One region of the Mesorhizobium sp. LCM 4576 genome, then DNA from elsewhere that is predicted to be linked to it. Evidence: predicted binding sites of a transcription regulator. Region 1 holds the regulator's gene; each other region holds the start of a gene.
The links. The regulator PhoB, encoded in region 1, activates phosphate uptake and scavenging genes when phosphate is short. The targets are predictions, from matches to a motif close to TGTCATNNANCTGTCAT.
Positions count from the first base shown of each region.

Region 1 (2,281 bases):
GCGAGGCGCTGGGCTTCGGCCTCGGCAGCCTGTTCGCCCTCATCGATCCGGCGCCCGTCGCCATGGTCGGCGTCAGCGCGGCCGCCTTCGACCTGATCGAGCCGGCGCTGAGGAAGGCGATCGCCCAGACCGCCGGCGGCCAGCATTCGGAATCGATCTCCTTCGACACCGAGCCGAACGAGCTGCCGCTGATCCGCGAAGGCTGCGCCATGCGCGCGCTGACCTTCGTCGACCAGGAGATTTTCGCGCCGGGGGTTCAGGCAAGAGCGGGCAAGCACGTCGCTTGAGCCACTTTGAGTGATCGTTGGTTTCGAGTGTCCCGCTGGACACCGGAGATTAGCGAAGGCCCCGAAGCTTCGTCATTCCAGGGCGGAGCAGGAGCGAAGCTCCGTCGCGGAGACCCTGGAATCCATTCCGTTACCTCGGACGTCGGGCGCAGCCGAGCAGAATTCTGCGCCGCCGCAGCGCGTCGACGTCACGGAATGGATCCTCGGGTCTGCGCTGCGTCGCTACGCTCCTTGCTCCGCCCGTCGATGACGAAGCACGACCGTCCCGGCTACTCGCCAACGCATGCGATCCGGTAGCGGACGCGTCATTCTGCGAACGGCGAACCTAATCCTCCCGGATCGCATAGCCCGCCCCGCGGATGGTGCGGATGACGTCGGGCATGCGGCCGTTGTTGACGGCCTTGCGCAGGCGGCCGACATGGACGTCCACGGTGCGCTCGTCGATATAGATCGTCTCGCCCCAGACATTGTCGAGCAGCTGGCTGCGCGAGAACACGCGGCCGGGGTGGCGCATCATGAATTCGAGCAGCCGGAACTCGGTCGGGCCGAGCCTGATCTCGCTCTTCTTGCGGTAGACGCGATGCGATTCGCGGTCGAGCACGATGTCGCCGACCTTGAGCACGCTGGACAGCACCTCAGGCTTTGCGCGGCGCAACAGCGCCTTGACGCGCGCCATGAACTCCGGCGTCGAGAACGGCTTGACCAGATAGTCGTCGGCGCCGGTGGACAAACCTCGAACCCGATCGCTCTCTTCACCGCGCGCGGTCAGCATGATGATCGGCAGCCGCTCGGTCTCTGGCCGCATCCTGAGGCGCCGGCAAAGCTCGATGCCGGACACCYCCGGCACCATCCAGTCGAGCACGAGCAGGTCGGGAACGTTTTCCTGAAGGCGGATTTCGGCCTCGTCGCCGCGGGTCACCACTTCGACCTGGTAACCCTCGGATTCGAGATTGTAGCGGAGCAGCACCCCCAGCGGCTCCTCGTCCTCCACCACCATGATGCGTGGCGCGATCATCGGMGTAACCTTTTCCGTCAGGCCGCCGGCGCCGACATTGCCGTCTCGTCCTGCTTCGGACGGTTGGCGGGCAATTGCGTGCCGGTCAACACATAATAGGCGTTCTCGGCGATGTTGGTCACATGGTCGCCGATGCGCTCGAGGTTCTTGGCGCAGAACAGAAGATGCGTGCAAGCGGTGATGTTGCGCGGATCTTRCATCATATAGGTCAACAGCTCTCGGAAGACGGATGTGTATTTGACGTCGATGCGTTCGTCGTCGTTGCGAAGCTTGGCCAGCGCCGTGGCATCGCCCACCGTGTATTCCTGGATCACGCCCTGGACCTGGATCAGCACCATCTGCGCCATGGAATCGATRGAATGCGTGAGGTCGCGCGGCGCGGCGCTGACGCCGACCGAGCCGACGCGCTTGGCGATGTTCTTGGCGAGATCGCCGATGCGCTRGAGGTCGCCCGCCATGCGGATCGCTCCGACCACGCTGCGCAGGTCGTCGGCCATCGGCTGGCGCTTGGRGATCAGCGTGATGGCGCGGTCGTCGAGCTCGCGCTGCCTTGCGTCCATGATGGCGTCGTCGGAGACGACGCGCTGCGCCAGCGCATTGTCGCTTTCGAGCAGCGCCCTGGTCGAGGCGCRGACCATCGAGGCGGCAAGGTCGCCCATGTCGTTGATGAGCCGGCTGATCTGCCTCAGATCCTCGTCGAAGGAGGCGACGGTATGTTCGGCCATGATGATGTCCTCGTATGTCTTCAGCCGAAGCGGCCGGTGATGTAGTCCTGGGTGCGCTTCTCGCGGGGCGAGGTGAAGATCTTCTCGGTCCGGTCGAACTCCACCAGCTCGCCCAGATACATGAACGCCGTCTGCCGCGAGACGCGCGCCGCCTGCTGCATGTTGTGGGTGACGATGACGATCGTATAGTCGGCCTGCAATTCGTCGATCAGCTCCTCGATCTTGGCCGTCGACAGCGGATCGAGCGCCGAGGC
Region 1 covers NZ_MDDT01000037.1:15,722-18,002, reverse strand. Annotated here, with positions in the region: gene LCM4576_RS21065 (ROK family protein) at 1-287, shown strand, start outside; gene phoB (phosphate regulon transcriptional regulator PhoB) at 613-1,302, opposite strand; gene phoU (phosphate signaling complex protein PhoU) at 1,320-2,027, opposite strand; gene pstB (phosphate ABC transporter ATP-binding protein PstB) at 2,048-2,281, opposite strand, start outside.

Region 2 (4,175 bases), on a different contig from region 1:
TAATGAAGCCGGCAATTGACGCAAGCGCGGCGCTCATTTAAAGGGTCGTTATCCCGTGGTGATTTGGCCGGTCGGCTTGCAGCCACGTTAAACAAGTCGCTAAAGGACCGTCGAGCCGCAAGGCTATATGGACCGGTTGCGACTTTCGCGGCCGGTTTTTTTGTGTCTGGAAGCAGGGCTATGAGCACCAAGAAGCGCAATTGGAAACCTCAGACGGCACTCGTGCATGGCGGAACGCTGCGATCGCAATATGGCGAGACCGCCGAGGCGATGTATCTCACCCAGGGCTATGTCTACGAGACGGCGCAAGCGGCCGAAGCCCGCTTCAAGGGCGAAGAGCCTGGCTTCATCTATTCGCGCTACGCCAACCCGACCGTCGACATGTTCGAAAAGCGCATGTGCGCGCTGGAAGGCGCCGAGGATGCCCGCGCCACCGCGTCCGGCATGGCGGCCGTTTCCGCCGCCCTGCTCTGCAGCGTCAAGGCGGGCGACCATATCGTCGCCGCACGCGCGCTGTTCGGCTCCTGTCGCTGGGTGGTCGAGACGCTGGCGCCGCGCTACGGCATCCAGGCGACGCTGATCGACGGCACCGACATAGCCAATTGGGAAAAGGCGGTAAGGCCGAACACCAAGCTGTTCTTCCTGGAAAGCCCGACCAACCCGACGCTGGAGGTGGTCGACATTGCCGCGGTCGCCAAGCTCGCCAATTCGATCGGCGCGCGAGTCATCGTCGACAATGTCTTCGCCACGCCGCTGCAGCAGAAGCCGTTGCAGCTCGGCGCGCATATCGTGGTCTATTCGGCGACCAAGCACATAGACGGCCAGGGCCGCTGTCTCGGCGGCGTCATCCTGTCCGACAAGAAGTGGATCGACGAGAACCTGCACGACTATTTCCGCCACACCGGCCCGAGCCTGTCGCCCTTCAACGCCTGGACCCTGCTGAAAGGCCTGGAGACGCTGCCGCTGCGCGTGCGCCAGCAGACCGAGAGCGCCGGCAAGATCGCCGATTTCCTCGCCGGCCGCCCGGAGATCGCCCGCCTCATCTATCCGGGCCGCGCCGATCATCCGCAGGCGGATGTCGTGAAGAAGCAGATGTCTGGCGGCTCGACGCTGATCTGCCTCGACGTCAAGGGCGGCAAGCAGGCGGCCTTCGCCTTCCAGAACGCGCTCGACATCGTGCTGATCTCCAACAATCTCGGCGACGCCAAGAGCCTGATCACCCATCCCGCAACCACGACGCACAAGAACCTGAGCGACGAGGCCCGCGCCGAACTCGGCATCGGGCCCGGCACGCTCAGGCTCTCCGTCGGTCTGGAGGACACCGACGATCTGCTGACCGACATCGAAGAGGCGCTGAAAGCGGCCAAATAGGAAGCCGCGACCCAAATTTCAGGCGAGCTCTTCCAGCTCGGTCATGGCCTTGGTGCGGATGGTCATGGCATTGCCGCGCCATTCGACGGCGCCGCCGAACCAGGCGCGCGCCCAGATGGCGGGCAGCAGGACGTCGCGCACGATCATCGCGGTGACGCTGCGCGGCGACAGGTACCAACTCTTGGCAGAGGCCAGCAGGCACTCCGGCAGATAAGCGATCGCCAGCACGCACAAGGCCGTTGTGGGCAGGCTGATGCCGGCCCCTGCGGCGGCAATCAGCGCCAGCAGCAGCGGCGTCGCCGCGCCGGTCAGGATCTCCGGCGCAAAGAAGAGCGGGAACGTCACCCGGCGTAGCCGCGCCCAGCGCGTCTGCCGCGACCAGATCTCGGYGAAGCTGCGCTGGCCGAGCGGCTGCTCGAAAGGCGAGGCGACGAGATTGACGCGCAAGCCCAGGCTGTTGACCAGCTTGGTGGCGRCCGCGTCCTCGGCGATCTCGGCGGCCAAAGCCTGGATGCCGCCATTGGTGTCCAGCATCGGCTTGTTCCACAACATGCTCTTGCCTTGGGCGAAGCCGAGGCCGAGCGCCTCGCCGGCATATTGCCAGCGCGCCTGCAGCGTGTTGAGGAAGGCGCACTCGACTTCGGCCCAAAAACCGTCCGGCCGCGAGCCGATCGGCGTCGAGCAGACAAGGCCGGTGTCCGGCCGCCAGGCCGCCATCAGGTGCTGCACATAGTCCTTCGGCATCAAGACGTTGGAATCGGCGAGGATCACCCAATCGTGCCGCGCCGCCCGCCAGCCCTTGACGCAGTTGTTGAGCTTGGGATTGGCGCTGACGCGGTCGTCGCCGATCAGGAGCCGCGCCGGAACCTTGGGGTGGCGCACGATCGCCGCATCGATGAGCCTCACCACCGGGTCCTCGGCATGCGCGACRCAGAAGATCAGCTCATAGCCCGGCCAGTCGAGCGAGAAGGCGCGCTCCAGGGTCTCCTGCGTGAACGGCTCGACGCCGCGCGACGGCACGATGATCGAGACCGGCTGCGGGCCGTCAGGCGCCRCAATGACATGGCGCCGTTTCAGCCGCGAGGAGGCGAGCAGAATGYTGGCGARATTKGACAGAAGAAGGGCTGACGAAGCCAGGCCGGCTGCGATAGTCAGTTCCATCGAGATCTGGTCACTCTATCTCTTTGCTTTCACGCAATTCCGGACGGAAAACCGCTCACACTTTCCTGGAATTGCTCTTGGCCGCAGCCAGCCATTCATCCGTTGCAGAGCGCCCGAGTCACCCCGCACGGTTTGTGCACACCAACATTGTCATGTGTCACTTAAATGACATTGTTTTTCGGCACGTGCGCTACAAGGCTGGCAGGATGGTCGGCGCTGCGTCCGTAACAGCGAAGCGCGACCAATGTTCCGCCGCGGCAACCGGAGTGGCCCATGTATCGCGCAGTGACGCGCAACATCGAAGTGCTGGTCAGGCCCTTCTATCTGGAGGACCGCTCCGATCCGTCCGAGAATCGCTATGTCTGGGGCTATCAGGTGACGATCGACAACCGCTCCGACGAATTCGTGCAGCTTTTGTCGCGCTACTGGCACATCACCGACGGCCAGGGCCGGGTCGAGGAGGTGCGCGGCGCCGGCGTCGTYGGCGATCAGCCGGAACTCAATCCCGGCGACAGCTATCAATACACGTCAGGCTGCCCGCTCTCGACGCCGTCGGGCATCATGGTCGGCCACTACACGATGCGCAACGGCCGCGGCGAGACGTTCGATATCGCCATTCCCGCCTTCTCGCTCGACATGCCGGGGACGAAGAGGACGGTGAATTAGAGAACTTGAGTTCCTCGCCCCCGCAAAGCGGGGAGAGGAACCGGAGCTTTCTCACTCCGCCGCGAACTCGGCCGGATCAAAGTCGTATTGCGTCGAGCAGAACTCGCAGGCGACATGAATGCCGCCGTCTTCGGTCGAGTCCTTGATCTCCTCGGCCGAAAAGCCTTCGAGAATGCCGTGGATCTTCTCGCGCGAGCAGGAGCACTGGTCGGCGACCGGCACACTGCTGAAAACCCGCACGCCGTGCTCGTGGAACAGCCGGTAGAGCAGCCGCTCGGCGCCGACCGTCGGATCGATCAGCTCGGTCGGCTCGATGGTGCCGAGCAGCGCCAGCAATTCCTGCCAGGAATTGTCGGCCGGATGGTCCGTCACCTCGCGGTCGTCGCCGTCGCCGCCCGAAATATCGGGAATGCGCATGCGCTCCGGCGCCTGCGGCAGGAACTGCGCCAGGATGCCGCCGGCGCGCCACTGCTCGCGCGCGCCGGCCGGGCCGGGCGTCACCAGCTTGGCGACCGACATCTTGATGTCGGTCGGGATCTGCTCCGACTGGCGGAAATAGGTGCGCGCGGCGTCCTCCAGCGAGGTGCCGTCGAGCTGGACGATGCCCTGGTAGCGCTGCGTATGCGCGCCCTGGTCGATGGTCAAAGCCAGGACACCGTTGCCAAGCAGCGTCTGCTGCGAGGCCTCGCCGGCGGCGACCAGCGCCTCCAGCCGGTCGGCATCGAAGCGCGCATAGGCGCGCAGCGCATGCGGCGTGGTGAAATCAGCCACCAGCATGTCGACCGGACCGTCGGTGCGGGTCTGCAGGATGAACTTGCCCTCGAACTTCAGCGAGGTGCCGAGCAGCACGGTGAGCACGCAGGCTTCCGCCAGCAGGCGGGCGACCGGCTCGGGATAATTGTGACGGCTCAAAATGGCGTCGAGCATCGGCCCGAGCTGCACGGTGCGGCCGCGCACATCGAGCGGCGCGACCTCGT
Region 2 covers NZ_MDDT01000026.1:28,369-32,543, forward strand. Annotated here, with positions in the region: SAM riboswitch at 46-123, shown strand; gene LCM4576_RS17460 (O-succinylhomoserine sulfhydrylase) at 181-1,371, shown strand; gene LCM4576_RS17465 (ceramide glucosyltransferase) at 1,390-2,532, opposite strand; gene apaG (Co2+/Mg2+ efflux protein ApaG) at 2,806-3,198, shown strand; gene LCM4576_RS17475 (Hsp33 family molecular chaperone) at 3,250-4,175, opposite strand, start outside.
Region 2: a site for PhoB is predicted at 2,687-2,703, ahead of LCM4576_RS17465 (ceramide glucosyltransferase). Genes of this name have one in related genera too.

Region 3 (2,996 bases), on a different contig from region 1:
CGCCGATGCCCTGCTGCAGGAGGATGCCCATCGCGGCGGAAGAGGCGACGATGCCCTTGGTGCCCATGCCCGCCTCGGTGAGACCCAGATGCAGCGCATGGTCGGAGCGGGTGGCGAGCTCGGTATAGACGGCGATCAGATCCTGCACGCCGCTGACCTTGGCCGACAGGATGATCTTGTCGCGGCCAAGCCCGATCTCTTCGGCCATCTCCGCCGACAGGATCGCCGACTGCACGATCGCCTCGCGCGTCACTTCCTGCGCGGTGAGCGGCGAGCCCTTCGCCTGGTTGTCGTCCATCAGCCGGGTCAAGAGCTCCTGGTCGAGCGAGCCCCAGTTGACGCCGATGCGCACCGGCTTGTCGTGTTTGATCGCCATCTCGACGATGGCCGCGAACTGCCGGTCCTTCTTGTCCTTGAAGCCGACATTGCCAGGGTTGATGCGATATTTCGCCAGCACCTCGGCACAGGCCGGATGATCGGCGAGCAGCTTGTGGCCGATATAGTGGAAATCGCCGACCAGCGGCACGTCGATGCCGAGCCTCAGCAGCCGCTCATGAATGCGCGGAACCGCGGCCGCGCTCTCGTCGCGGTCGACCGTGATGCGCACGATTTCCGAGCCGGCGCGGTGCAGCGCCGCGACCTGGGCAACGGTCTGATCGACATCGGCCGTGTCGGTGTTGGTCATCGACTGCACGACGACCGGGGCGCCGCCGCCGACGATCACGCCGCCGACCGACACGCCGACCGAGTTGCGCCGCGGAAAGGGAGAGGAAAAATATCCGGTCATGCCGGCCGCCTTCATCTGAAAGTTCCGGGCATGAGGTGGCGGAGCAAAGATGGCTTGTCAATGGCAACCGGCAGGCAAGGCCGTCAAATCCGCTGCTCCCAATTTGCCGCCGCGCGGCTCAAAAGGAAGCATCGGCCTGCCGAATGGCGCCCAAAGCGGTCGGGAAATTCAGCGTAAAACACCAGCCGGTGGCATTTCTTGCCACCGGGAGGCTGCACCGCGGCGGGAGCGGTTATGGTGCCTAGAGGAGTTTCAGTGTGCGGTCGGTTTCACCTTCAGCTTTTCAATCTCGTCCTTGATTGCCAACTTGCGCCGCTTGAGAGTGGCGATCTCGAGGTCGTCTACCGAAGGATGGTTCATCGCGTCGATAAGTTCGCGCTCGATATCGCCGTGCTTTCGCTRCAGCTCATCAAGATGGGATGCAAGAGACATGATTGGTTCTCCCTTTCATGGTTTCCTCGATTGCAGCCGTCGYGGGCGCCTCCACCGCAGGTTGCGACTGTGACGGCACGATGATAGTTTGCCACCAACCAATCTCGATGTCGAATGCCACGTGGTAGCATTCCACGACAAAGTGAAATGTGATAAGGGCTGCGCGCCGGTCACCAACCGGTCCCGCCCAACCAGCCCGATTGGGCGATGCATACGCAAAACGGTAGATAATGTCCGAACAGGAACAGGCTGAAATACGCCTCGAATATTCCCGGCTCAAACAGGAACACGCCGATTTCGACGCCGCCATCAACGCGATGATCGCCACAGGCTGCGACCCGCTTCAGATCCAGCGCATGAAGAAAAAGAAGCTGATGCTGAAAGACCGGCTGTCGGCGCTGGAAGACCGCATCATCCCCGACATCATCGCCTGAGCTGAGGCGACGGCCAAGGCCGTGGACCGCGCCGGCCGAAAGGACTGCAGGCATCGACAATCCTTGCGGCAGCAGGCGAATTCCGCTAAGGCGCGCCTTTGTCGCCGGGGAGCGAAGCCTTGACCGATCAGCGTGCCGACGTCGCCATCATCATGGGCAGCCAGTCCGACTGGGCGACGATGCGCCAGGCCGCGGAGACGCTCGAGGCGCTGGGCATCCCGCACAAGCGGCTGATCGTCTCGGCGCACCGGACCCCCGACCGTCTCTATGAATTCGCCAAGGGCGCCAAGGCCGCCGGCTACAAGGTGATCATCGCCGGCGCCGGCGGCGCGGCGCACCTGCCCGGCATGACGGCGGCGATGACGCCGCTGCCGGTCTTCGGCGTTCCCGTCGAATCCAAGGCGCTGTCGRGCCAGGACTCGCTGCTTTCCATCGTGCAGATGCCGGCCGGCATCCCGGTCGGCACGCTGGCCATCGGCAAGGCGGGCGCGGCGAACGCCGCCCTTCTCGCCGCCGCCGTGCTGGCACTGAACGACGACAAGCTTGCAGCCCGGCTCGACGCCTGGCGCTCTGCGCAGACCGCCAAGGTCGCCGCCGAACCGACGGACACGCCGTGAATCTCGCTCCGGGATCGACCATCGGCATCATCGGYGGCGGCCAGCTCGGCCGAATGCTGGCGATGGCCGCAGCGCGCCTCGGCTATCGCGTCGTCGTGTTGGAGCCCCAGCCCGACTGCCCGGCCGCGCAGGTCGCGAACCGGCAGATCGTCGCCGCCTATGACGATCCGGCAGCGCTTGCCGATCTGGCTGCCTCCAGCGCCGTCGTCACCTACGAATTCGAGAATGTTCCGGTCGCCGCTGCCGAAGCGTTGGCGGCGAGGGTTCCGGTCTATCCGCCGGCCCGCGCGCTCGAAGTGGCGCAGGATCGCCTGACCGAGAAAAGTTTCCTCAACGGTATCGGCATCCCGACGGCGGAGTTCCGTCCGGTCGGCAATGACGACCAGCTGACCGAGGCGCTCAAGACGTTCAACGGCAGCGGCGTGCTGAAGACCCGCCGCATGGGCTATGACGGCAAGGGCCAACGCGTCTTCCGCAACATGGAAACGGCCGGTTTTGCCGGTGTCTGCGAGGCCATGGGCAATGTGCCGCTGATCCTCGAATCGCTCGTCGCCTTCGAGCGCGAGATTTCGGTGATCGCCGCGCGTGGGCTGGACGGATCCGTCGCGGCTTACGATCCGGCGGAAAACGTCCACCGCGAAGGCATCCTGCGCACCTCGACGCTTCCAGCCGCGATTGATCCGGCGACAGCGGCGGCCGCCAAGGACGCGGCCGCCAAAATCCTCT
Region 3 covers NZ_MDDT01000060.1:1,587-4,582, forward strand. Annotated here, with positions in the region: gene ispG (flavodoxin-dependent (E)-4-hydroxy-3-methylbut-2-enyl-diphosphate synthase) at 1-787, opposite strand, end outside; gene LCM4576_RS29710 (YdcH family protein) at 1,040-1,219, opposite strand; gene LCM4576_RS29715 (YdcH family protein) at 1,450-1,653, shown strand; gene purE (5-(carboxyamino)imidazole ribonucleotide mutase) at 1,773-2,270, shown strand; gene LCM4576_RS29725 (5-(carboxyamino)imidazole ribonucleotide synthase) at 2,267-2,996, shown strand, end outside.
Region 3: a site for PhoB is predicted at 1,289-1,305, ahead of LCM4576_RS29710 (YdcH family protein). Genes of this name have one in related genera too.